3 linked regions of the Azotobacter salinestris genome follow. The protein of the gene in region 3 interacts with the protein of the main gene of each other region in a pairwise test. Links are inferred from orthologs where the notes say so. Each region holds a gene or a part of one and is shown on either strand. Other genes may lie near its edges. The genes, in order: cheA, GCU53_RS00485 and GCU53_RS13040.

What was found.
Region 1: the proteins of GCU53_RS13040 (region 3) and cheA interact in binary tests that used the Escherichia coli proteins (3 or more experiments, as listed by UniProt). The link is inferred for Azotobacter salinestris from one-to-one orthologs.
Region 2: the proteins of GCU53_RS13040 (region 3) and GCU53_RS00485 interact in binary tests that used the Escherichia coli proteins (3 or more experiments, as listed by UniProt). The link is inferred for Azotobacter salinestris from one-to-one orthologs.

What each region holds. Positions count from the first base shown.
Region 1 is NZ_CP045302.1:39,239-44,384, reverse strand. The notes cover bases 1-2,949. They hold cheA (chemotaxis protein CheA), read right to left. Parts: upstream 2,581-2,949; coding sequence 421-2,580; downstream 1-420. Other genes in these bases: motB (flagellar motor protein MotB), read right to left, coding at 2,608-2,949; GCU53_RS00485 (chemotaxis protein CheW), read right to left, coding at 1-424. Also shown: more of motB, read right to left, coding at 2,950-3,558; flagellar motor stator protein MotA, read right to left, coding at 3,555-4,430; flagellar transcriptional regulator FlhC, read right to left, coding at 4,589-5,146. UniProt on the Escherichia coli protein: Involved in the transmission of sensory signals from the chemoreceptors to the flagellar motors. CheA is autophosphorylated; it can transfer its phosphate group to either CheB or CheY.
Region 2 is NZ_CP045302.1:42,712-53,572, forward strand. Bases 1-2,999 are described here. They hold GCU53_RS00485 (chemotaxis protein CheW), read left to right. Parts: upstream 1-1,249; coding sequence 1,250-1,750; downstream 1,751-2,999. Other genes in these bases: cheA (chemotaxis protein CheA), read left to right, coding at 1-1,253; GCU53_RS00490 (methyl-accepting chemotaxis protein), read left to right, coding at 1,919-2,999. Also shown: more of GCU53_RS00490, read left to right, coding at 3,000-3,559; GCU53_RS00495 (methyl-accepting chemotaxis protein), read left to right, coding at 3,611-5,395; GCU53_RS00500 (methyl-accepting chemotaxis protein), read left to right, coding at 5,461-7,170; GCU53_RS00505 (CheR family methyltransferase), read left to right, coding at 7,167-8,030; GCU53_RS00510 (protein-glutamate methylesterase/protein-glutamine glutaminase), read left to right, coding at 8,133-9,194; GCU53_RS00515 (methyl-accepting chemotaxis protein), read left to right, coding at 9,722-10,861. UniProt on the Escherichia coli protein: Involved in the transmission of sensory signals from the chemoreceptors to the flagellar motors. It physically bridges CheA to the MCPs (methyl-accepting chemotaxis proteins) to allow regulated phosphotransfer to CheY and CheB.
Region 3 is NZ_CP045302.1:2,781,308-2,792,139, reverse strand. Bases 4,833-7,802 are described here. They hold GCU53_RS13040 (methyl-accepting chemotaxis protein), read left to right. Parts: upstream 4,833-5,450; coding sequence 5,451-7,154; downstream 7,155-7,802. Other genes in these bases: GCU53_RS13035 (CsbD family protein), read right to left, coding at 7,566-7,802; GCU53_RS13045 (bifunctional diguanylate cyclase/phosphodiesterase), read left to right, coding at 4,833-5,327. Also shown: GCU53_RS13065 (LysR family transcriptional regulator), read left to right, coding at 1-415; GCU53_RS13060 (substrate-binding domain-containing protein), read left to right, coding at 594-1,649; lipid A hydroxylase LpxO, read right to left, coding at 1,752-2,651; GCU53_RS13050 (phosphoesterase), read left to right, coding at 2,781-3,401; more of GCU53_RS13045, read left to right, coding at 3,522-4,832; more of GCU53_RS13035, read right to left, coding at 7,803-8,522; GCU53_RS13030 (IS5 family transposase), read right to left, coding at 9,009-9,989; GCU53_RS13025 (hypothetical protein), read left to right, coding at 10,139-10,297; GCU53_RS13020 (glutathionylspermidine synthase family protein), read right to left, coding at 10,393-10,832. UniProt on the Escherichia coli protein: Receptor for the attractant L-aspartate and related amino and dicarboxylic acids. Tar also mediates taxis to the attractant maltose via an interaction with the periplasmic maltose binding protein. Tar mediates taxis away from the repellents cobalt and nickel.

The sequences.
Region 1 (5,146 bases), 2.7 Mb from region 3 along the record:
GCTCGCCGATGCTCGCCAGCCCGCAGAGGTAATCGGAGGACAGCGACAGGCTGAACTCGGGCGCCGGCTTGATCTGGTCGGGGGACAGGCTGATCACGTCGGACACGCCGTCGACCACCACGCCGACGATGCGTCCCTCGACGTTGACCACGATGACCACCGTCTGCCCGCCGTACTCGATGCGCTCGAGGTGAAACTTGATGCGCAGGTCGACGATGGGCACGATCACACCGCGCAGGTTGGTCACCCCCTTGATGAAGTCCGGGGTGTTGGCGATCCGCGTGACGTTCTCGTAGCTGCGGATTTCCTGGGCCTTGAGGATATCGATGGCGTATTCCTCGCTGCCCAGCGAGAACACCAGAAATTCGCGGGTATGGGTGTCGGCGATGGCCGCCGCCAGATCGGCTTGCTTGAGGGAAGTCATGACAGCATCAGCTCCTGTTCGGTCGCAGCCGCACGTTCCTGACGGGCGGCGCTCTGTCTGCGGTTGAGGCGTTGCAAATCGGCGATGTCGAGAATCAGCGAGACGCTGCCATCGCCGAGGATGGTCGCGGCGGAGACGCCCGGCACCTTGCGGTAATTGGTTTCCAGGTTCTTCACCACCACCTGCTGCTGGCCGACCAGTTCGTCCACCAGCAGGGCGCAGCGGGTGCCCTCGCCCTGCACGATCACGACGATGCATTCGCTCGGCCGGGTGCGTGCGCCGGGAATGCCGAAGACCTGGTGCAGCGGCAGCAGCGGCAGGTACTCGTCGCGCACCTTGAGCAGCTGGTCGGTGCCGGCCATCGCGTAGATGTCCTCGCTGCGCGGCTGCAGGGATTCGATCACGGCGTTCAGCGGCAGGATGAAGATCTCCTCGCCGGCCCGGATCGACATGCCGTCGAGGATCGCCAGGGTCAGCGGCAGCACGATGCGGGTGGTGGTGCCCTGGCCTTGGCGCGACAGGATCTGCACGTGTCCGCCGAGCGACTGGATGTTGCGCTTGACCACATCCATGCCGACACCGCGTCCGGAAACGTCGCTGACCACCTCGGCGGTGGAGAAGCCGGGCGCGAAGATCAGTTGCCAGACCTCGTCGTCGCTCATGCTGTCGGAAACCGCCAGGCCGTTGCTGCGCGCCTTGGCCAGCAGCTTGTCGCGGTTGAGGCCGGCGCCGTCGTCGATGACGTCGATCAGGATGTTGCCGCCCTGGTGCTGCGCCGACAGGGTCAGGCGCCCGGTGCGCGGCTTGCCGGCGGCCTCGCGCACCTCGGGCGACTCGATGCCGTGATCGAGGCTGTTGCGCACCAGGTGGTTCAGCGGGTCGACGATGCGCTCCACCAGGCTCTTGTCCAGCTCGGTGGACTTGCCCACGGTGACCAGCTCGACCTCCTTGCCCAGCTTGGCCGCCAGGTCGTGGACCTGGCGCGGGAAGCGGCTGAACACGAAATCCATCGGCACCATGCGAATGGACATCACCGCTTCCTGCAGGTCGCGGGCATTGCGCTGCAGGAGGGCGATGCCGTTGACCAGCTCGCTGTGCATGGCGCCGTCCAGCCGGCCGAGCATCTGGTCGAGCATCGACTGGGTGATGACCAGCTCGCCCACCAGGTTGATGATCTGGTCGACCTTGGCCACCGGCACGCGCAGGGAGGTGGATTCGCCGTTGTTATTGTTGTTGGCCGGTGCCTTGCCGGAGGCCACCGGGGGTGACGAAGCGGCAGCAGGCGCCGGGGCGGCCACGGGTGCAGGCGGAGCCGCGACCACCGCGGGCACTGTCTTCCTCTCCTCGGCAGGCAGGACCGTCGGCATGGGCTCGTGCGGCGGCGCCTCGGCCTGCGCGGCAGCGCCAGCCGCCTTCGACGGCGCGGCGGGAGCCGCGAGCGCCTGGATCTCCAGCTGCTCGGGCTCGACCACGAAGCAGAGCACGGCCTCGATGTCGTCGGCGCTTTCGCCGGTGGCCAGCTCCACCTCGTAGCGCTGAACGTCGCCGCTCTGGCCGAGGATGCTGCCGAAATGCTTGAGCTCCTCGATCAGCAGCTCGCGGTCCTTCTCGGCGACGCCGAGCAGAACCACGCGCAGGCGCTCCGTCCCCTCTTCGCCCACAGGCGCCTCTGCCGCTTCCGGCTCGGGCGAGGGCGCCGGCTCGGCGACCGGGCTCGGGGCCGGCACCGGTGCCGGGGCGTGCCCGGCCACCTCCGGCCCCTGCTTGCCGAGCTCCTCCAGGGCCATCTGCTGCAGGGTTTGACAGATACGCGCGAATGCCTCGGGGTCAGGTTCGCTGCCGTTGCGATAGGCGGCTAGCTGGTCTTGCAGCATGTCCTTGGTTTCCAGGAAGGTGTCGACGATATCGCGCCGCAGCTTCAGCTCGCCGCGGCGCAGGTGGTCGAGGATGTTCTCGAAGATGTGGGTAGTCCGTTGCAGGACGTCGAAGCCGAAGGTGCCGGCACCGCCCTTGATGGAGTGGGCGGCACGGAAGATGGCGTTGAGCTGCTCGGGATCGGGGGACTCGATGTCCAGCTCGAGCAGATGACGTTCCATATCTTCCAGCAGTTCTGCAGCCTCCTCGAAGAAGGTGTCGTAGAAGTCGGTGATATCCATGCAAGCACCCTGGCTTATGGTGGTTGGTTAAGGCCTGGCGGCCGGTCGCGCGGGGCCGTTGGCGGTCGCCGGGCCGGCGCTGTCCCGGGATGCGCCCTCCGTTGCCGGCCGGTTGCCGCCATCCCCGCTCGACAGGGGGCCGTATTCCCGCTGATCGAGAATCGAGTCGGCGAAGCGGCTGTCCAGCACGATCACCGCAATGCGCCGGTTGGCCGCATCGTTCGGTGCGGCACCCTCGAAGGGAATCCGGTCGGACATCCCCGAGGTGCGCAGCAGTTTTTCCGGGGCCAGACCGCCGCCGATCAGCTCGCGGCGCGAGGCATTGGCGCGATCGGCCGACAGCTCCCAGTTGCTGTAGCCCGCCTCACCGCCGGCATAGGGCAGACTGTCGGTGTGTCCGGTGATCTGGATGCGGTTCGGCAGCTCGTTGAGCATCGGCGCCAGGGTGCGCAGCAGGGTGCGCATGTAGGGAGCCACCTTGGCACTGCCGATCTCGAACATCGGTCGCTGCTCGGTATCCACCAGCTGGATGCGCAGCCCTTCGGGAGTGAGGTCGACGAGAATCTGGTCCCTGAGGTCCTTGAGCAGCGGGTCGATATTGATCGCCGCCTCCAGACGCTCCTCCAGCTCCCGCAGGCGCTTGCGCTCGAGCTCGTCGATGCGGCGCTGCTCCTGGCGCAGGTCGATGCGCGCGCGCTCGCCCTCGGCGAAGGTCGGGTCCGGTCCGCCACCGGGAATCACGCTCTGGCTGGCGCCATCGCGGTCGCCGCCGGCCATCGCCACCAGCAGCGGCGTACGGAAGTATTCGGCGACCGCGATACGGTGCTCGTCACTGGCGCTGGCAAGCGTCCAGAGCACCAGGAACAAGGCCATCAGGGCGGTCATGAAGTCGGCGAAGGCGATCTTCCAGGCGCCGCCGTGGTGACCGTGTCCGCCCTTCTTCTTGCGGCGGATGATGATGACGGGACGGTCACTCATGCACTGCCGGCTCCGGAGCTCTTGCTGTTGCGCACATGCTCCTCGAGCTCGCTGGCGGAGGGGCGTTCGGCGCTGTGCAGCGCCTTGCGGCCGAACTCCACGGCCACCTGCGGGGCATAGCCGTTGAGGCTGGCGAGCAGGGTGACGCGCATGCATTGGAGCATCTTCACCGCCTCGCCCACCTGGCGGTCGATCCGGCTGGCGGCCGGTGCGACGCACCCGTAGGCGAGCAGGATGCCGAGGAAGGTGCCGACCAGCGCGTGGGCGATCATCAGGCCCATCTCGTCGGGACCGACATCGGCCATGCTCAGCGCCTTCACCACACCCATCACCGCGGCGACGATGCCGAAGGCCGGCAGGGCATCGCTGACCTTGGTCAGCGCATCCACCGGCAGGTGCGCCTCGTGCTCGAACTCCTCGATCTCGTGGACCATCAGCTCGTCGAGCTCATGGGCGGCCATGTTGCCGCTGATCATCAGCCTCAGGTAGTCGGTGAGGAAGGTGATGATCATCGGGTCCTGGACGACCTTGGGGTATTCGCTGAACAGCGCGCTCTCGGCCGGGTTCTCGATTTCCTTCTCGATGGCCAGCATGCCCTCGCGCCGGGCCTTGCTCAGCAGGTTGTAGAACAGCGACATCAGCTCCAGGTAGAGCGCCTTGTCGTAGCTGTTGGTGCGCCGCATGCGCGAGAAGGCCCCCAGGGTGGCCTTGATGATCTTGCCGTTATTGGCGGCGATGAAGGCGCCGACTGCGGCGCCGCCGATGATCAGCAGCTCGAGCGGCTGGAACAGCGGCCCCAGGCTGCCGCCGGACAGCGCATAGCCACCGAATACCGAGAGCATGACAACAATGAGACCCAGAGCGATCAGCACAGGCGAGTCCTTCCAGAGAGAAGCAGTATCCGGGATATCGGCAGGAAGGAATAAGGCTTGAGGGCTTTTCGGAAAACTTTGCCGACCCCGGTGACAGGGAGGTCGGCAGAGCCGGAAAGCTTGAACGAAGGAGATGGAGGAAGGGCCGCCTCCCCGGCTCAACCCTTGGCGCAGAACCCCGGCAGCAGCGTGTCGTCGGCCGCCATCATCTGCAGCTCGATCTCCCGCCGCTTGCGCGTCTTGCCGGCACGCGAAGGCGGCTGGCAGATACCGCAGACGAAATCCCGGGTCGGCGCGTGGGCATGGGCCACGAACTCCCCGCCACAGCAGGTGCAGCGGATCATCTCGAGCATTTCGCTCTCGAAGAAGCGCACCAGCGTCCAGGCCCGGGTCAGCCCGAGGACGAATTCGGCCTCGTCCAGCTGCACCTGCTCAAGATAGAGCCGGAAGGCCTTGACGAACGCCTCCATCCGCTCACAGCCGCAATGCTCCCGCAGGCTGCGATAGATCCCGTAGAACAGCGAGGAATGGATGTTCGGCAACCAGGTCACGAACCAGTCGGTGGAAAAGGGCAGCATGCCCTTGGGCGGCGACACGCCCCGCAACTCCTTGTACAGGCGGATCAGGCGCCCCCGGCTGAGATCGGTTTCGGTTTCCAGCACCTGCAGGCGGGCACCCAGCTCGATCAGCTCGATGGCCAGCTGCACCTGCATCAT
Region 2 (10,861 bases), 2.7 Mb from region 3 along the record:
GCAAGGCACCGGCCAACAACAATAACAACGGCGAATCCACCTCCCTGCGCGTGCCGGTGGCCAAGGTCGACCAGATCATCAACCTGGTGGGCGAGCTGGTCATCACCCAGTCGATGCTCGACCAGATGCTCGGCCGGCTGGACGGCGCCATGCACAGCGAGCTGGTCAACGGCATCGCCCTCCTGCAGCGCAATGCCCGCGACCTGCAGGAAGCGGTGATGTCCATTCGCATGGTGCCGATGGATTTCGTGTTCAGCCGCTTCCCGCGCCAGGTCCACGACCTGGCGGCCAAGCTGGGCAAGGAGGTCGAGCTGGTCACCGTGGGCAAGTCCACCGAGCTGGACAAGAGCCTGGTGGAGCGCATCGTCGACCCGCTGAACCACCTGGTGCGCAACAGCCTCGATCACGGCATCGAGTCGCCCGAGGTGCGCGAGGCCGCCGGCAAGCCGCGCACCGGGCGCCTGACCCTGTCGGCGCAGCACCAGGGCGGCAACATCCTGATCGACGTCATCGACGACGGCGCCGGCCTCAACCGCGACAAGCTGCTGGCCAAGGCGCGCAGCAACGGCCTGGCGGTTTCCGACAGCATGAGCGACGACGAGGTCTGGCAACTGATCTTCGCGCCCGGCTTCTCCACCGCCGAGGTGGTCAGCGACGTTTCCGGACGCGGTGTCGGCATGGATGTGGTCAAGCGCAACATCCAGTCGCTCGGCGGACACGTGCAGATCCTGTCGCGCCAAGGCCAGGGCACCACCACCCGCATCGTGCTGCCGCTGACCCTGGCGATCCTCGACGGCATGTCGATCCGGGCCGGCGAGGAGATCTTCATCCTGCCGCTGAACGCCGTGATCGAATCCCTGCAGCCGCGCAGCGAGGACATCTACGCGATGGCCGGCACCGACCAGCTGCTCAAGGTGCGCGACGAGTACCTGCCGCTGCTGCCGCTGCACCAGGTCTTCGGCATTCCCGGCGCACGCACCCGGCCGAGCGAATGCATCGTCGTGATCGTGCAGGGCGAGGGCACCCGCTGCGCCCTGCTGGTGGACGAACTGGTCGGCCAGCAGCAGGTGGTGGTGAAGAACCTGGAAACCAATTACCGCAAGGTGCCGGGCGTCTCCGCCGCGACCATCCTCGGCGATGGCAGCGTCTCGCTGATTCTCGACATCGCCGATTTGCAACGCCTCAACCGCAGACAGAGCGCCGCCCGTCAGGAACGTGCGGCTGCGACCGAACAGGAGCTGATGCTGTCATGACTTCCCTCAAGCAAGCCGATCTGGCGGCGGCCATCGCCGACACCCATACCCGCGAATTTCTGGTGTTCTCGCTGGGCAGCGAGGAATACGCCATCGATATCCTCAAGGCCCAGGAAATCCGCAGCTACGAGAACGTCACGCGGATCGCCAACACCCCGGACTTCATCAAGGGGGTGACCAACCTGCGCGGTGTGATCGTGCCCATCGTCGACCTGCGCATCAAGTTTCACCTCGAGCGCATCGAGTACGGCGGGCAGACGGTGGTCATCGTGGTCAACGTCGAGGGACGCATCGTCGGCGTGGTGGTCGACGGCGTGTCCGACGTGATCAGCCTGTCCCCCGACCAGATCAAGCCGGCGCCCGAGTTCAGCCTGTCGCTGTCCTCCGATTACCTCTGCGGGCTGGCGAGCATCGGCGAGCGCATGCTGGTGCTGGTCGACATCGACAAGCTGCTGACCAGCGAGGAAATGGCCCTGGTGGAGAAGACCGTGGCTTGATGTTGGGCCTCCCCAGGCTCGGAGTGCCGGTGGCGCAGCTTGGCGCCGGCCTCATCTCAAGTCCGGCTGTCGCTTGCCGATAGAGCGGAAAAGGCCCCCTTGGCGGTAGGGCTGGCGGCAGCGTCCCGGGACTCGATAACCATAAGAATGCAGTGCAAGGAGAGATGAATGGGCAGTCTGACAATGCGTCAGAAACTCTGGGGAACCCTGGCAGCCGCCTGGCTGGCGATGCTGGCGCTGATGGTCGTGGAAGTCTGGATCATGCGCGGCATGACGTTCGATGAGCGCAGGGCCAAGGTCGAGAGCCAGGTCGATATTGCGCTCTCGGTGCTGGGAGATGTCGCCACGCAGGTCGAGCGTGGAGTGGTGAGCCGCGAGGAAGGCCAGGCCCGGGCGGTTGCGCTGATCAAGAGCATGCGCTACGACGGTGGGCGCGGGTATTTCTTCGTGTTCGATGCCGACACGCGCAACATCGCCCATCCGACCATCGAGACGGGCACTCCGCTGGCGGACTTCAAGGACGCCGACGGGCGCAACCTGTTCGTCGAGTTCGCCAGGGCGGCGGACCAGGGGCAGGGGCACGCCTACTTCGACTACGCCTGGCGCCACAACGGCACCAGCGAGCTGGAGAACAAGCGCTCGCTGATCCGTACCTTCGAACCCTGGGGCTGGTATGTCGGCAGCGGCATCTACATTGCCGATATCAACGAGATGTTCATCCAGCGCCTGATGCAGTCGGTGATCGGCTTGTTGCTCGCCGGCGCCGCACTTTCGCTGCTGATGGGCTGGGTCATCCGCGACCTGATGCGCGATCTCGGCGCCGATCCGCGCCATGCGGTCGAGGTGGTGAGCCATATCGCCGACGGCGACCTCACCCAGAGGCCGGTGTTGCGTCCCGGCGACAGCGACAGCGTGCTGGCGCACATGAACCGCATGCGCGAAGCCCTCGCCAGCGTCATCGGCGACATCGGCGACAGCGCCCGCCAGGTCGAGGCCGAGGCCGAGGCGATCGGTGCCGGCAACGCCGAGCTGGCGGCACGTACCGAGCAGCAGGCGGCAGCCCTGGCCGAGACGGCCTCGACCATGGAGCAACTGACCGCCACCGTGCGGCAGAACGCCGAACACGCCGGCCGGGCGAGCAGCCTGGCGGAGAATTGTGCGGCGAGTGCGCACAAGGGCGGCGAAGCCATGCAGTCGGTGGTGGACATCATGGCGGCCATCCAGGTCAGCGCCGATCGGATGTCGGGCATCGTCGACACCATCGATTCGATCGCCTTCCAGACCAACATCCTCGCGCTGAACGCCTCGGTGGAGGCGGCCCGCGCCGGCGAGCAGGGCCGCGGCTTCGCCGTGGTGGCCGGCGAGGTGCGCCAGCTGGCCAGCCGCAGCGCCGAGGCGGCGCGCGAGATCAAGGGCTTGATCGACGGTGCCGGCAGCCAGGTGCAGGCGGGCAACCAGCAGGTACGCCGGACCGGCGAGCTGATCCGCGACATGGTCGCCGATATCGGCCAGCTCAACACGCTGATCGGCGAGATTTCCTCCGCCTCCGTGGAGCAGAGCAGCGGCATCGAGCAGGTCAACCTGGCCGTGGCGCAGATGGACCAGATGACCCAGCGCAACGCCGGCATGGTTCAGGACAGCGCCCAGGCTGCGCAGCGCCTGACCCGCGAGAGTGTCCAGCTCAACCGGCACGTGGTGCGCTTCGTCATCGAGGGCTCCCATGGCGACGCGCGCGGCCGGGGGCGGCCCGCCGGCAAACGCCCGTATCACCAACAGGACGATGCGCAGGCCGAGCCGGCCTGGAGCTGATCGTCTGGATGAAACACCCGCAATGTGGGCAGACCGCAAAGGAAGAATGAGTTGAAACTACTGGACAACATGACGGTACGTCTCAGCTGGATGCTGGTACTGGCGTTTTTCAGCACGGTGGTGGTGAGCCTGAGTGCGCTGGGCCTCTATTCCGTGCACTACGCCGAGCGCAGCCAGAGCCAGTTGGTCGAGTTCGGCCGGCAGCAGCAGGAGCTGCAGCAGGTCGTCGGTTTGCAGGCCGTCGCCTTCCGGCTGCAGGAGCTGCTGCAGGCGCTGGGCGACGAGCAGGCCCGCCTGGAGCAGGCGGTACAGCGCGGGCAGGTGAGCGCCCCGGCGCAGTCCGGCGATGCGCAGGACGTGCCGCCGAGCCATCAGGTGGACAAGGTCGCCCTGGACGAGCGCCTGAAAGGCCTGCAGGCAGCCTTCGAGGCGTTCCTCGCCCTGCCGCATGCCGTCGAACATGAAGCACAGGTTCAGGCGCTGCAGAAGCGCTTCGCCAGCCTGCTCGACAACGGCCTGCGCCCGCAGCTGCAGGAGCTGGTCCGGCGCAATCCGGTGGTTGCCGGCCACCACGGCCAATCGGCCAGGATGCACGGCGCCCCTTTCCTGCTTGATCTGGAGAGGCTGGGCCAGGCGCTGGCCAGCGGCGGAGCGATGCCGCAGGCCGGCTTCACCTGGATCGAGGCGGCGATCGAGTGGGCCATCTATGCGGCCCTGTTCGTCTCCGTGTTGACCGTCGCCATCGTGCTGTGGGGGGTCACGGCCAACGTGATCCGGCCGCTGCAGCGGGTGGTGGAGCACTGCGAGCAGATCGCCTCCGGCGATCTGGCCGGCCGCATCGAAGTGCACAGCACCAACGAGATCGGCCAGTTGTTCGCCGCCCTGGCCGACATCCAGCAGCGCCTGGCGCAGACCGTGGGCACCGTGCGCCACAGCAGTCACCTGATCCACGAAGGGGCCCAGGCGATCGCCGAAGGCAGCCGCAGCCTCTCGACCCGCACGGTGCAGCAGTCCGCCTCGCTTGAGAACACCGCCTCCAGCATGGAGCAACTGACCTCCACGGTCAGCCAGAACGCCGACAACGCCCATCAGGCCAACGCCCTGGCCGACAGCGCCGCCGAAGTGGCCAAGCGAGGCGGTGACCTGGTCGCCCAGGTGGTCAGCACCATGGGCGGGATCAGCGAGAGTTCGCACAAGGTGGCGGAAATCATCAAGCTGATCGATTCGATCGCCTTCCAGACCAACATCCTGGCGCTGAACGCCTCGGTGGAGGCGGCACGGGCCGGCGAGCAGGGCCGCGGCTTCGCGGTGGTGGCCGGCGAGGTACGCAACCTGGCCAGCCGCAGTGCGCAGGCCTCGAAGGAGATCCGCGACCTGATCACCGCCTCGGTCGACCAGGTGGATGCCGGCAGCAAGCTGGTCGCCCAGGCCGGCAGCGCCATGCAGGAAATCGTCGAGTCGGTGCAGAAGGTGGCCGACATCATGGACGAGATCTCCGCCGCCTCCCGCGAGCAGAGCAACGGCATCGCCCTGGTCGACAAGGCGGTGCTGGAAATGGACGCCGTGACCCAGCAGAACGCCAACCTGGTCAAGGAGACCAACCAGGCGGCAGATGAGTTGGTCGGCGAGGCCCGCCGCCTGCGCGAGGCCGTGGACGGCTTCCGCATCGACGCGAACTACGAGACGGATTCTTCGCCATCCCGGGGAATAGACGGGTCCTGGGCGCAACGCCAATACGAGAGTGCCGAGCGCGAGCTGGCGCGGCGGGAGCCGCCGCTGGCCTCGCGGTCGGGCCGGAGCTCCTCCGGGTCCGACGACGACTGGCAGACCTTCTAAAGAAACACACCACGAATGGGCGGCTACGAACCGCCCATCGCTTCGTTGTACGGGGGAAATTTCGCATGCGCAACAATCGGCCCGTGACCCAGCGCGAGTACGAACTGCAGGAAGACGATTTCCTGATTTCGCGAACGGACCTCCAGGGACGGATCACCTATGCCAATCCGGCTTTCATCAAGATCAGCGGGTTCAGCCATGAGGAACTGATGGGCGCCCCGCACAACCTGGTCCGGCATCCGGACATGCCGGCCATCGCCTTCGCCAACCTGTGGGAAACGGTCGGCAAGGGCCTGAGCTGGAACGGCATCGTCAAGAACCGCCGCAAGAACGGCGATCATTACTGGGTCCGGGCCAACGTCACGCCCTATTACGAAGGCGAACGGCTGGTCGGTTACACCTCGGTGCGCACCAGGGCCTTGCGCAAGGAGGCGGAGGTCGCCGAGCAGGCCTACCGCAGCATCCGCGAAGGGCGCGGCAAGCATCTCGGCCTGATCCGCGGCAAGCTGGTGCGCCGCGGCTGGCGCGGTCTGCTCGAGCGCCTGCAGCTGGGTTCCCTGTCCATGCAACTGGAGCTGATCGTCTCGACCGGCGGAATGCTGCTGCTGGCCAGCGGCATGCTCGGCTACTTCGGTCTGCAGAGCGGGGACAAGGACCTGGCGGAGACGCTGCTGCAGATCCAGCTGGGGCTGGTCGCCGCGGGGATGCTCTGGCTGATCCTGCTGGCGCGCACGACCGTCCGCACGCTGGATCGCCCGCTGCAGGCCGCCATCGCCTTCATCTCCCAGCTGGCCGCCGGCAACCTCATGGTGCGCATAGGCGACTACGGCAATGGCGAAATGGGCCAGATGACGCGGATGCTGGAAACCATGCGCAAGAGCCTGGTGAGCATTTCGGCGGATGTGAGCGGCAGCGTCGACACCTTCACCAACTCCGCTCAGGTGATCGCCAGGGACAATCTGGACCTGCATGCGCGCACCGAGCAGCAGGCGGCCTCGCTGCAGCAGACCGCGGCCGGCATGGAGCAACTCACCGTCACCGTGGAGCAGAACTCCGCCAACGCCCGCCAAGCCAGCCGGCTGGCCGAGGAGGCGGCCGGGGCCGTGCGCGAGAGCGGCCAGGTGATGGGGCAGGTGGTGGATACCATGGGAACCATCACCACCACCTCGCACAAGATGACCGAAATCATCAACGTGATCGACTCGATCGCCTTCCAGACCAACATCCTGGCGCTGAACGCCTCGGTGGAGGCGGCGCGTGCCGGCGAGCAGGGCCGCGGCTTCGCGGTGGTGGCCGGCGAGGTGCGCAACCTGGCCAGCCGTTCGGCGGAGGCCTCCCGGGAAATCCGCACCCTCATCGACAACTCCTCGCAGCAGATCATGCAGGGCGAGCGCCTGGTGCGCCGGGCCGAGCAGACCATCGAAGGCGTGGTGGCGGCGGTCGCCCGGGTCAACGACATCATGGAGGAGATCGCCGCAGCCTCTGCCGAGCAGAACAGCGGTATCGCCCAGGCCAGTCAGGCCGTCGCGCAGATGGACGAGGTGACCCAGCACAACGCTCGCCTGGTGGAGTCGGTGGCGCAGCAGGCCACCCATCTGGAAACCCAGGCGATCCAGGTGCAGCGCGCGATTTCCGTATTCCGCGTGACCGGGGGCGGTACGTCCTCCGGGGAAGGGGTGCCCCGTCCGGAGCCGTCGACCGGGCGCGGGCATGAGAGCGAAGAGCGGCACGGCAAGCGACGGATAGCCGAGAGCCGGGAGAGAAGCAGATCTTGAGCAACCCCGAATTACCGTCCCTGAGCGATCCGCTGGGACGCGATCTGGTACTGACCGATGCGGACTTCGAACGCATCTGTCAGCTGATCTATCAGCGTGCCGGGATCGTCCTGGCCGCCAACAAGCGTGAAATGGTCTACGGCCGTCTGGCCAAGCGCCTGCGCCTGCACGGCATCAGCCACTTCTCGGAGTATCTGGAGCGTCTGGCCCGACAGCCCGCGGCACGGGAGTGGGAAGCCTTCACCAATGCGCTGACCACCAACCTGACGGCCTTCTTCCGCGAGCCGCACCATTTCCCGCTGCTCGCCGAGCATGTGGCCGGCCGCCGCGACCCGGTGCGCATCTGGTGCGCCGCGGCTTCCACCGGCGAGGAGCCGTACTCGATCGCGATGACCCTGATCGAGGCGCTCGGGCCGCAGCAGGCCAGCCAGGCGCGGATCGTCGCCAGCGACATCGACAGCGACGCGCTGGCCAAGGCGCGGACCGGCGTGTATCCGCTCAAGCAGGTCCTCGAGCTCGACGAGCAGCGCGTCAAGCGCTTCTTCCTCAAGGGCAGCGGCGGGCGGGAAGGACTGGCCCGGGTACGCCCGGAACTGATGAACATGATCGACTTCCGGCAGCTCAACCTGCACGCACCGCGCTGGGACCTGACCGGCCCGTTCGACGCGATCTTCTGCCGGAACATCATGATCTACTTCGACAAGCCGAGTCAGACGCGCATCCTCAAACGCTTCGTCTCCTACCTCAAGGAAGATGGCCTGCTGTTCACCGGCCATTCGGAAAACTTCACCTACCTCTGCGACGACTTCAAGCTGCGTGGGCACACCGTCTACACCCTCGCTCACAAGCCTAAAGTTTGACGTCAATCAACCGATATACCCAGAACAAGCAGGCCTGACGGCCGGGCCTGTCCTTTGCCGGGCAGCCGGCGCCGGGCAGGGCCGTTGAAAAGGAGATCCGTCATGGGCAGTCCCAAGATCCGAGTATTGTGCGTCGACGATTCGGCGCTGATACGCGACCTCTTGAGCGAAATCATCAACTCGCAACCGGACATGGAGGTGGTGGCCGTCGCCGCCGATCCCCTGGTCGCCCGCGACCTGATCAAGCTGCACAATCCGGATGTTCTGACCCTCGACGTCGAGATGCCGCGCATGGACGGCCTGGATTTCCTCGAGCGGCTGATGCGTCTGCGGCCCATGCCGGTGCTGATGGTGTCGTCGCTGACCCAGGCCGGCTCGGAGGTGACCCTGCGCGCCCTGGAGCTGGGCGCCCTGGACTTCATCGCCAAGCCGCAGATGGGCATTCGCCACGGCATGCTCGACTACAGCGAACTGATCGCCGAGAAGATCCGCGCCGCCGCCCGCTCGCGTCCGCGCCAGGCGCCTTCGGGCAGCGCTCCACGGCCGAAGGCGCTGCAGGCCCCGATCCTCTCCAGCGAAAAGCTGGTGATCATCGGCGCCTCCACTGGCGGCACCGAGGCGATCCGCGCCGTGCTCGAGCCGCTGCCGGCCAACAGTCCGGCCATCCTCATCGCCCAGCACATGCCGGGCGGCTTCACCCGCTCGTTCGCCGAGCGCCTGGACCGCCTGTGCAACATCGCCGTCAAGGAGGCCGAGGACGGCGAGCGCATCCTGCCCGGGCATGCCTACATCGCGCCGGGCACCGCCCACCTCAAGCTGGCGCGCAGCGGCGCCAACTACGTCGCGCGGCTGGACGATGGCGAGCCGGTCAACCGCCATCGCCCGTCGGTGGATGTGCTGTTCCGCTCCGCGGCGGAAAACGCCGGCCGCAACGCCATCGGCATGCTGCTCACCGGGATGGGCAAGGATGGCGCGCGCGGGTTGCTGGAGATGCGTCAGGCCGGCGCCTTCACCTTCGCCCAGGACGAGGCCAGCTGTGTCGTGTTCGGCATGCCGCGGGAGGGCATCGCCCTCGGCGGGGCATGCGAGGTGGTGTCGCTCGAGCACATGGCCGAGCGGATTCTCAAGCAGGTGGCCGCCTCCGGGCGGGCGCAGCGGGTCTGACCTGCGCCCGCCCGGACCTGTTCGAGGAGCGTTTCATGCGCAGGAGGCAGCTTGCCCGGTGCAGCGGGACCGGCATTTCGCCGGGATCTCGGCGGCCTCGCACGGGCAGAGCGAAGAGTCGCGCGGATGGATGAGGTGAGGCAGCAAAGCGCACCGCTGGTACGGAAGGCATCGATGGCCTCGTCGGCCGGCCGGCCGGGCGGGCGTGGCGTCCGGAGGGAGCGGTGCCGGAGCCGCTGCGGGAGAGGGAGCATGGCAAGCCGGTAGTGGCCACTGCCGAGGAGCAGTGGGAGGAATTTTGACCACGACGCCCGCTCAGGCGGGCGTGGATGGATTTTGCCGGAACAGGTTCCGGTCATGGCTCTTCAGGCCGGTGCGTACGCGTGTCGGCCAGGTCGCGGGAGACGATCCCGCCGCCGATGAGAGGTATCGCTTGAAAGCGAAATTTTAAGAAGGCATTCGCCCCCCACCCGGGGGAGTGAGCCCGATTCGAAGGCTGTACCGGCAGCCGCTAAGGAGATTTCTTGATGTTGGGTTTCTTGCGTAGTCTGAGCATAAGGGCGGTGGTGACCACCACCCTTGGCTGTTTTGCGTTGTTGCTGGCCGTCGTTGCGGGGCTGGGGTATGGAGGTACCAGGATAGGCGATCAGGCGCTCGAGGACCGAACGCGGACTGCGACCCGGATCGACCTGTTGCGTCAGGCCGACATGCTGCGCCTGAAAGCCTTCGCGCGTCTGGAGGCCTACGGCAAGATGAGTCTGGTCGGCCAGGTCGCTCTCGCGGAGCGCCAGAAGCAGCAGGCCGAACTTCATGAACTGATCACCCTGGCCGGCAAGACGCTGGCGGACTTCCAGGCCATGCCGCCGTTCTCCAGGGAGGATGGGCGCAAGCTGCTGGAAAAGGCCGCAGCGAGTCTGGCCGAATCGCTTGGCACCCTCGATCGCCAGTTGCAGGCCTGGTCGAAGCTCGACACCGAAACCTACGACCAGCTCGAAGACGACATGATGTTCAAGCGCGGTCCGCAGATCGCCAAGGACCTGGCGGACACCATGGCCTATCTCGAGGCCCATGGTGCGCGGCAGATGTCCGACTACTACTCGAGCCTCACCACCTTCGCCTTCATCGGCGGCATTTCCCTGACCATCGCTCTGCTGCTGATGCTGGCCCTGAGGGCGATGCTGATGGGCTTCGTGGTCCGCCCGGTGCACGAGGCGGTGGGCCATGTGCAGCGCCTGGCCCGGGCGGATCTCTCGCAGGCGATCTCCGTCACTTCGCGCAACGAGATCGGCCAGTTGCTGGGCGCGCTGCGCGAAATGCAGGAAAGCCTAGTGCGCATCGTCGGCAGCGTGCGTGCCGGCAGCGGCTCGATCCTGGTCGGCGCGCAGCAGATCGCCAGCGGCAACGCCGACCTGTCCTCGCGCACCGAGCAGCAGGCCGCCTCGCTGGAGGAAACCGCGGCGAGCATGGAGGAGCTGACTGCGACGGTGAAGCAGAACGCCGACAACGCCCGCCAGGCCAGCGCGCTGGCCAACGACGCCTCGGGCACCGCCGGGCAGGGCCGCGAAGTGGTCGGCCGGGTGGTGGAGACGATGCGCGAGATCAGCGACAGCTCGCAACAGATCGCCAAGATCGTCGGGGTGATCGACTCGATCGCCTTCCAGACCAAC
Region 3 (10,832 bases):
CTTCGTCGCCGTGCTGCCGCCCGACGCGCCGCTGGCCGGACGGCCGCGGCTGAGCTGGGCCGAGCTGCTCGGCGAGGACTTCATCGCCCTGCAGCGCCCGTCCACCGTGCGCCTGCTGCTGGAGCGGCACCTGGCGGCCCACGGCGAAAAGCTGCCGGTCGCCTTCGAGAGTCATCAGTTGGCCACGGTGGGGCGCCTGGTCGCCAGCGGCCTGGGAGTGAGCGCGGTGCCCTCGCTGTGCATCCGCCAGATGCAGGAGCTGGGCGCCCGCTGCGTGGCCCTGCACACGCCGGTCATCGAGCGGCGCATCGGCCTCTTGACCCAGGCCGACCACGAGCTGTCGACCGCGGCGCAGGCGCTGCGCGAGGTGCTGCTGGAAACCATCGATGCCCACAGGCTGGGCGACCCGCCCTGAACGCCACAGCCATTGGATGCCTTCCCCGTCCCGGCCAGGGCAACGACCGCATGGATGCAGGAGAATGGAACCGAGGGTGGGGAAGCCGGCCGGTCCGGCCTTCGCGAGCGATGCAGACTCCCGTGACTGACCATATTATAAAGTCACATATATAGGGAATCGCAGACAGGATGTTCTCATGACGCTCTCCAAGCCGGCGCCTTCCGCATCGGGTCACCGGAGTGCGGCGAAAGCCGTGCTCCGCCTCGCCATGGCGGCTCTGCTCCATGGGCTGCTGATCTCCCTTCCCACCCAGGCCGAGCCCTTGCAGTTCGCCCTGGTCGCCAAGCGCAACGACCAGCACCACTGCATCCTGAGCGGGAAGGGGTGTGCCGAGGCCGCCCAGACCCAGGGCGATACCTGCCTGTTTCTGGGGGCCCCGGGATCGCCGCATTTCCGGCGCCAGAACAAGGCCCTGGAACAGACCCTCACCCGTGACCTGGACGGTATCGCCCTGGCGGTGACTCACTCGAAATGGCTGGCCGAACACGCCTTGCAGGGAATAGGACGGGTGCCCCTGGTCACCTTCGAAACGGATCTGGAGCCGGCGGAACGGCATTTGCGCAAGGGCTACGTCGGGCTCGACAACCTGGCCTTCGGCCATCGCCTGGGCGAACTCGCCCAGCAATTGAGACCCCAGGGCGGCAGACTGTGCATCCTGCAGGACAACCTCTGGAGCACCAATCAGCACGAACGCCTCCAGGGAATCCGCCGGCAGCTCGGCGGTGTCGCGGGCACCGGGGTCACCGACCAGTTGCATGGAGAGAACGGCTGGAGCGAACCCCACCGCTGCCCGCTGAATCGCGCGGAGACGCCCGAGAACGCCGTGCTGCAGCTGGCCGACCTGCTGAGCACCGGCCAATTCGACGTCATCATAAGCCTGGGCATGTGGCCCGTTTACAAGGTCGATGCCTATCGCCGGCACATCGGCCCGGCGCTCGCCGAGCTCGAGAAAGCAGGAAGGCGTCCGGTCATCATCATTGCCACGTCCGAGCCCGACGCGGCGCAGCATGCCCTGCTCGACGAGGGTCTGGTACAGGCCTACGTGGACATGAACAGCCGCGAGATCGGTCGCCAAAGCTACTGGATGCTCAAGCGCCTGGTGCAGGGCGAGAGCGTTCCCGAGCGGGTGCTCGTCGACCATTTCGAGGTCTATCTACCCCGCTCGTCACCGGAAACCCGTACAGCGCCTTGAGAGGGCCTGGCGGCCGTCACGGGCCGCGGGGGCGATGTCCGGCCCCGCCGCAAACGAAACGGGCCACCCAAGGTGGCCCGGTTTCGGCATTCCGGAAAGGTCTCAGCTGAGCAGGAACATTCCGAACAGACTGCCCAGGGTGCCCCACTTCAGCGTGTAGTAGAGGTTGCGGCTACGCTTCTTCAATGCCTTGCCCTGCAGACGCAGCCAGTACAGGTACTTGAAGGCCCGGTTGACCCCGCCGGTCTTGTCGCCGGCGTCGTTGGGCGAGCTGGCGGCGGCCATCACGGTGCGGCTGAACCAGCGGTTCAGCGCGGTCGCCCAGGCGTATTTCAGAGGACGCTCCATGTCGCAGAAGAAGATCAGGCGATCCTTGTCGGTGGTGTTCTCCACATGGTGGATGTAGGTCTCGTCGAACACCACCGCCTCGCCGTCCTTCCAGGCATAGCTCTGCCCGTCGACGCTGATGAAGCAGCCCGGATCGTTGGGGGTGGACAGGCCCAGGTGGTAGCGCAGCGAACCGGCGTAGGGGTCGCGGTGGCGCACCAGCTTGGAGTGCGCCGGCATCACGGTGAACATCGCCGCCTTGACCGAGCCGACCTCCTGCAGCAGCGCGATGGTCTTCGGGCACAGCTTGCTGGCCGAGGGATGGCTGTCGCCGTACCACTTCAGGTAGAAGCGCTTCCAGCCGCTCTTGAAGAAGGAGTTGAAGCCGGCATCGTTGTAGGTGTCGGAGCGCTTGATCTCGCCGGCCTGAAACAGCGCCTGCGCCTCCTCGCGGATGGTTTCCCAGTTGTCCTGGAAGCGCTTCATCTCGGGGAAGTCGTCGGGGGACAGGTAGGGCTTGTTGGGGACGCTGGAGGTCAGGTACAGGAGGGTGTTCAGCGGTGCCAGGAAGCTCGAATGATCGGTGAGCTGGCGGGTGAGCTTGTGACGGACCCGGCCGCGCAGATGCACATAGCCGACGGAAAAGACCAGGACTGCAAGGATGAGGTATTTCACGGCACTTAGGATCATGACTGGAAAAAGAAGAGAACCCATGCTACGCCGGACGGCACCGAGATGCCATCAGCCAGGCAGCCATGCGCCTGTGCCGGCCGGTCACCGACGCTGCCCGGACGCGGAAGCGGCATGCTGCCCGAGGGGCTGACCCGCTACTCCGACCTGTCGGTCATGCTGCCCGCCGCCGCGGTGATCGCCCTCTGGCTGCTGGCGGCCAGATCCCCGCGGGCGCTGGGCGCCTGGCTGGCCACCCTGCTCGCCTGCTACCTGCCGGTCGCCCTGAGCAAGCTCGCCTTCAAGGGCTGGGGTCTCGGCATCCGCTGGCTGGATATCACGGTCATCAGTGGCCAGGCGATGAACGCGACCCTGATGCTGGTGGTCCTGGGCAGCCTGCTGGCCCGCCAGATCCGCTCCGCCTGGCGCTGGCCGGCCGCCCTGGCGGCCCTGGCCGTGGCCTGGTGGTACGGCCTGTTCCAGGTCGCCGCCGCCTCGCACCCGCGCTCCGAAGCCATCGCCGGCTGCCTGCTCGGCATGGCCGGCGCCCTGCTCTTTTTGCGCCATCTCGAACGGCTCGCGCTGCGGCGCATCCCGGCCGGCGTCCTGATCCTCGGCCTGCTCGCCATCGGTACTGCCACCCAGGCGCCGAGGCTGCCGATCGAGGCCTGGCTGGATCGCCTGGCGCTGTCCCTGTCCGGCCGGTCGATGGCCCTCGCCCCGTCCGACTGGCGCGATCCCGGACCGACGCCCTGAGCGGACGGAACGCTTTTCGGCGTATCTGGCACGCACGTCATACAACCGTCATGGATTTGTCGTGCAATAGCCGCGTATCGAAATCATGGCAATTTGCCTTACCCCAGCGGGGGTCCCTCCATGACCGTCACCGAGCAGCTGAGCGCCCTGGACCTGATCCTTGCCCGCGGCACCCTGAATACCCTGTTCCAGCCCATCCTCAGCCTCTCCGAACAGTGCGTCCACGGCTACGAGGCGCTCAGCCGCGGCCCCTCCAACAGCCCGCTGCACGCGCCCGTGCCGCTGTTCGGCGCCGCCCGCCACGCCGGCCGCCTCAGCGAACTCGAAGCCCTGTGCCGCAAGAACGCCTGCCGGCGCTTCCACGAACTCGACCTGGATGGCCGGCTGTTCCTCAACGTCTCGCCGGAGGTGCTGCTGGAACCGGAGCGGCGCACCGGGCACACCCTGGAGCTGCTCAACGCGCTGGGCATCCCGCCGCACAAGGTGGTGATCGAGCTGACCGAGCAGACCCCCATCGAGGACTTCGCCCTGCTCGACACAGCGCTGTGCTACTACCGCGCCATGGGCTTCTCCATCGCCCTCGACGACCTCGGCGCCGGCTACGCCAGCCTGCGCCTGTGGTCCGAGCTGCGCCCGGACTACGTGAAGATCGACCGCCACTTCATCGACGGCATCGACCGCGATCCGCTCAAGCGCGAATTCGTCGACTCCATCCTGCGCATGGCGCGGGCCTCCCAGGCGCGGATCATCGCCGAGGGCATCGAGCGCCCGGAGGAGCTGGCCACCCTGGTCGAGATGGGCGTCGACCTGCTGCAGGGCTACCTGTTCGCCCGGCCCGAAGAGCGCCCGGCCAGACAGGTCCGCGCCTGCCTGCCGCAGCCCAGGCCGTCCAGCGCGCTGCTCGCCGAGGAGGACGCCGGCCTCGCCGCGCTGCTCACCGAGCAGCCGGGGGTGGCCGACAGCACGCCGGTCGCCGAAGTCCTCGAGCTGTTCCGCCGCCAGGCCTCGCTGAACCTGCTGGCGGTCCTCGATGCCGGGCAGCGGCCGGTCGGTGTGGTACACCGCCACGCGCTCTCCGATGCCCTGCTCAAGCCCTTCGGCCCCGAGCTGTTCGCGCGCAAGGCGATCGAGCGGCTGATGAGCGAGGACTTCCTCGCCGTCGACCAGAGCCATTCCCTGCAGCAGGTCAGCCGCCTGCTGACCGGCCGCGCCCGCCAGCGCATCGAGGAAGACTTCGTGATTACCCAGGACGGCCGCTACCGGGGCATCGGCCGGGCCATCGACGTGCTCAGGCTGATCACCGAACAGAAGCTGCAGCAGGCCCGCCACGCCAACCCGCTGACCCTGCTGCCGGGCAACGTGCCGATCCAGCAGTGCCTGACCCGCCTGCTGCAGAACTCGCGCGAGGCGCTGGTCTGCTACGTGGATATCGACCACTTCAAGCCATTCAACGACTGCTACGGCTACGCCAAGGGCGACGAGGTGCTGCTCGACCTGGCCCAGTGCCTGAGCAACCAGATCGACCCGCAGTGCGACTTCCTCGGCCACATCGGCGGCGACGACTTCCTGCTGGTGCTGACCTCCCCCGACTGGCGGCAGCGCCTGACCCGCCTGCAGGAGGCATTCCCGGCGCACTGCCGGCGCCACTACAAGCGCGAGCACCTGGAGGCCGGCCACTTCGGCAGCCACGACCGCCAGGGCCAGCAGCGCGCGTTCCCGCTGCTCAGCCTGTCGCTGGGCGCCGTCCACCTGTTTCCCGAAGCCTGCGCGCACCTGGACGCCGCGCAGCTCGCCGAGCTGGCCTCGCAGGCCAAGCAGCAGGCCAAGGCCCTGCCCGGCAACAGCCTGCGGGTGGTCGACACCCGCCGGCTGGCGCGGCGGGGAGAAGCGGTCGGCCAGGCGCGGGGGCCCGAAGGCCCGACCTGATACCGCGGTGCGCTTCAGGGCACATGCGAGCGAGCCTGGTCCCGGCCCGAGCCGGACCGACCGGGCGATTCGAGGCGGCGCCGGCCCGAGCCGGCGCTGCGCACCAGTCTTACGGAGAGTTCCATGCAGGGTTTTCTACGCAGTCTGAGCATCAGAGCCATCGTCACCACCACCCTGGCCTGTTTCGCGCTCCTGCTCGGCATCGTCGCCGCGCTGGGCTACACCGGCACCACCATGGCCAACCAGGCCCTCGAGGAGCGCACGCGGACCACCACGCGCATCGACCTGCTGCGCCAGATCGACACGCTGCGCCTGAAGGTCTTCGCCCACCTGGAGGCCTACGGCAAGATGAGTTCCGTCGGCCTGGTCGGCATGGTCGAGCGGCAGAAGCAGGAGGACGAGCTCAAGCAGCTGCTCGGCCAGGCCGGCCAGTCCCTGGCGGACTTCAAGGCCATGCCGCCCGCCTCCCGGGAAGACGTGCGCCAGTTGCTGGAAAGGGTGGCCGCCGATCTGGACGAATCCCTGGCGGCGCTCGACAAGCAGCTGCTGGCCTGGAAGGAGGACGACACCGCCGCCTTCGACCAGCTCGAGGACGACATGATCTTCAAGCGCGGCCCGCAGGTCGCCCAGGACCTGGCGGAAGCCATGACCTCCCTCGAAACCCATGGCGCACGGCAGCTGGACGACTATCACGCGAGCCTCCGGGATTTCGCCATCGTCGGCACTATCGCCCTGGCCGTCGCCCTGCTGCTGATGCTGGCCCTGCGGGCGATGCTGATGGGCTTCGTGGTCCGCCCGGTGCACGAGGCGGTGGGCCATGTGCAGCGCCTGGCCCAGGCGGATCTCTCGCAGGCGATCCCGGTCACCTCGCGCAACGAGATCGGCCAGTTGCTGGGCGCGCTGCGCGAGATGCAGGAAAGCCTGGTGCGCATCGTCGGCAGCGTGCGCGCCGGCAGCGGCTCGATCCTGGTCGGCGCGCAGCAGATCGCCAGCGGCAACGCCGACCTGTCCTCGCGCACCGAGCAGCAGGCGGCCTCGCTGGAGGAAACCGCGGCGAGCATGGAGGAGCTGACCGCCACGGTGAGGCAGAACGCCGACAACGCCCGCCAGGCCAGCGCGCTGGCCAACGACGCGTCGGGCACCGCCGGGCAGGGCCGCGCAGTGGTCGGCCGGGTGGTGGAGACCATGCGCGAGATCAGCGACAGCTCGCAGCAGATCGCCAAGATCGTCGGGGTGATCGACTCGATCGCCTTCCAGACCAACATCCTCGCCCTGAATGCCTCGGTGGAGGCGGCACGCGCCGGCGAGCAGGGTCGCGGCTTCGCGGTGGTGGCCGGCGAGGTGCGCAACCTGGCCGGGCGTTCGGCGGAGGCGGCGCGGGAGATCAAGGCGCTGATCGAGGCCTCCACCCAGCGGGTCGGCGACGGCGCGCAGCTGGCCGAGCAGGCCGGCCGGACCATGGAGGAGGTGGTGCGTTCGGTGCACCGGGTGACCGACATCATCGACGAGATCTCGGCGGCCTCGCACGAGCAGAGCGAGGGGATCGCCCAGGTGAACACGGCGGTCGCGCAGATGGACGAGGTGACCCAGCAGAACGCGGCGCTGGTGCAGGAGGCCTCGGCGGCCTCGGCCTCGCTGGCCGGGCAGGCGCGGCAGCTGGAGGAGGCGGTGGCGGTGTTCCAGCTGGGCGCGGAGCCGCCACGCGCAGCGCCACAGGAAATTCGGGAGCGAAACGACGCGGCGCACCAGCAGCGCCGGCCGGAGCTGGCTAAAAAACGCGCCAGGCCCGCGCCGATCGTTGCCGAGGAGCAGTGGGAAGCCTTCTGACCGCCACGACGCGCGGGAGCGTTTCCTTTCTTCAGCGCCCGTGTTCGTCATCCCCCTCTCCTTCCCGCGAGAGGGGTTCCCACTTCACAGACCTTCTGGAAACCCGCCTGCAAGCAACCGGCGCTGATCTACCTTGAGTCGATGCGTTCAGGGATGCGGCCTTCGGCAACGGGCCGCCAGCCGCGTGCGGTGTGCCGTTCCGGCCGCGCCGCCCAGAGGACGGGGCAACTCTTCCGAACAGGCTGAAAGGCTGGAGGTGCCACGAACCCGCTATTTCTTGTTCGCCACGCCAGGGCCAGCAAGAAAGGTTATCCTGCCTTATCCGACCACTACAAAAACAACGCGATCAGGATGATGAGCGGGATCGGAACACCGAGGAGCCACAGCAGTATCGAGCGCATCGTTATTCTCCTAATTACGAATGGGTGGAGTGGTGGAAGCGACATAGGCCGTTTCAGAGGGACGCGTCAGGTCATCGTGGTAAACCACGGCATCCCGTTGGCGCCCGCCGAAGGTTGCGGCGAAGCTGGCGAAGAAGGCGCCGCATAGCAGCACAACGAACATCCAGAGCGAGGTCCAGGCGGCAATGGTAGCCGCGGTGTCGACGGCTTTTTTCGCGGCGACTTTGGCGTCCTCCACCGCTTGGCGGGTTTGTGCATAGACCTGATCGACCCGTTGCTCGGCTTCTGCCTGGCTGAGGCCGGTGCGTTGAGAAATCAGTTGTGCCAGATAGGCACGGTCTTGGCCGGTCATTTGCCCGCCGCTGCTCAAGCTTTTGGCAAAAATGCGCACCACAACGGTATGAGCGGCAGCGTCATCGCTAACGGGGCGATCGCTGCGGAACAGGCTATCGACGAAATAACCATAATCCTGGCTGCTAGTATCACGCGCCATGCTGCCTGCCGCCTGGGTCGCCGCAGTGGCGGCACCCGATGCGACGGTGGCGCCGGCTTGTACGCCGCTACTCACAATATGGCTCACCGTGCCGACCAAAAGGGCGGCCGTCACCAGTGTGGCCACTGCCCAGGCAAGGAAGCCATGCGCCGTATCGCGAAAATACACCTCGTCGCCGTGCATGTTCGCCCATTTCACCCGTAGACGACCGGCGATGTAGCCGCCCAACCCAGAAGCAAGAATCTGGGTAAGCGCGAGCCAGATAATGGTCGAGACGCCTATTCCTTCAGCGCTCATGCCCCGGCCTACCCATGGCGACGCGACCGAAAATCCGAGGCCCGCGCCCAGCAACGTCAGGATCAGTGACAGTGCGGCTGCCCCCGCTGCGCCAGCCAGTATGGCGCCCCAGGAAACGCCGGAAGCCGAGGTGGACTGCTGTAAGGCTGCGGGGGAATCGACGGGTAAGTTAGCCATAAGGAATATTCCTTATTTGGAAGGAGGAGTTGAACTTTTTCATGCTAGATTACATTCAGCAGGCCATACCCCATCTTTCGATGAAATGCACAAGGTAAATATATTCAGTGTAAATATGTTCAGCATTGGCGCTGATCAGTAACACCATGAGCCGAAGCGACATGGTCAGCGCCTTTTTCATGCTAGGAGGTGAAGACCTCGCCGATGAATACTTCAATGACGGCCATGAAAGTGGGCATGCTGGGTTTTGCAACTTTGCAAGAGAACTGCCGGGCCATAGGTGTCATGCCGGCATTGAATAAATGCCGAAATCATGGCTCATGGTCATTATCGCCTGAGGATGGTCTGAAGTAGTCATGTATTTCTGGCTGACTTCAGCCCCCCGCCGACTTTGAAAGCGGAGAATCGATCAAAAACGATCAGATCACCCGCTCGTTTCTGCGTTTTTTAGCTGCCGCGAGCACGTCGCAGCAACCGTTTCCCGCATTACAGGCGCACCTCTCCTGCATTCGCCAGTAAATATCGGCGCGCCATCCACAGATTCGACAAGGCGAACAGCGTCACCAACTGTGACGTGTTTTTGGCCAATCCCCGGAAGCGCACCTTGGTGTAGCCAAACTGGCGCTTGATCACGCGGAACGGATGTTCGACCTTGGCTCGTACCTGGGCCTTGGCCTTCTCGATCTTGCGGATCGCTTTGTATAAGGCGCTACGCTTGCCATGCTTCTTGTAGGTACTGCGCCGGGCCGCGACCTGCCAGATGACCTGCCGACCTTCATGCTCGGGGCGCTTCTCTACGCCGGTATAGCCCGCATCGGCACTCACTACGTTTTCCTCGCCATGCAGCAGTTGGTCGACTTGGGTGACATCTGCCACGTTGGCTGCCGTGACCACCACGCTGTGCACCAGACCCGACTCAGCGTCGGCACCAATGTGAGCTTTTGCGCCGAAGTAGTACTGGTTGCCCTTCTTCGTCGAGTGCATTTCCGGGTCGCGCTTGCCGTCCTTGTTCTTCGTCGAGCTCGGCGCATGGATCAGGGTGGCGTCGACAATGGTGCCCTGGCGCAGCGACAGTCCGCGCTCGCCCAGATAGCCGTTGATCACCTCCAGTATTCCCCCGGCCAGTTCGTGCTTCTCCAGCAGGCGACGGAAGTTGAGGAGGGTCGTTTCGTCCGGGATGCGCTCCAGGCTCAGGCCGGCGAACTGGCGCAGGAGAGTGGTTTCGTACAGCGCTTCCTCCATCGCCGGATCGCTGTAGCCGAACCAGTTCTGCATCAGGTGCACGCGCAGCATGGCTGCCAGCGGGTAGGCGGGCCGACCGCCTTCGCCCTTGGGATAGTAGGGCTCGATCAGGGCGATCAGCCCCTGCCACGGCACCACCTGGTCCATCTCGAGCAGGAAGCGCTCGCGGCGGGTCTGCTTGCGCTTGCCGGCATACTCGGCATCGGCGAAGGACAGTTGCTTCATCGGGAAACTCGGACAAGGGAGCGGGTGTATTTCACCAGAATCGGGAAGTCTTTTTCAGGATTTCCCTGAGTACTTGAAAGCCAAGCATTCGATTGCAAGGGCATTTCGATTTACTTCAATTGTTCCGGGCTCCGAAAATGATAATAAGAATGGAAAAGATCAATGGCGAAACCGGCTGCACAGTCTGGTTGAATCAATACCAGGTGCATTTCCCAAACCAGATCAAAGCGGAGGTGTTCATCGCGCAGTTACAGGCGCGATTGCAGGCCCCGCATCATCTCCCTGCACACAGGGCAACAAGGCGATGAATCCAGCGTAACCGTGCTGTGACGCTATCCGGCCACTTCGGTTCGGGCACCTGTTACCACTGGACGCCGCACTGCAGGCCTGCGGCGCCGGGCCTTCAGTCGAGGATGACGTGCGGCAGGAAGCGGCTGGAATCGCGGGTGATCGGGCCGTCGTCCTCGCGGATGCCCATGCCCGCGGCGTTGTCGCCGATCACCCAGGAGCCGATCAGGGTGTAGCCGCCGGCGAAGCGCGGCAGCGGCGCGCAGGCCTGCAGGATGTAGGGCGCGTCGGTGTAGGGACCATCGACCCGGAAGGTCTCGCCCGCCGCCGTGCACAGCTCCACGTTGGCCCCCTCGCGGGAGAAGAAGGGCTTGCGCACCCAGCCTTTGGGCACCGGCTTCGCGGCATCCGTGTCCAGATGGCAGGGCAGCAGGTTCGGATGGCCTTCGTGGAACTCCCAGAGCAGCGGCAGGATGCCCTTGTTGGAGAGCACCGCCTTCCAGGGCGGCTCGAAGAACTGCGTGTCGCAATCGGCCAGCGCCGCGCCGAACGGCT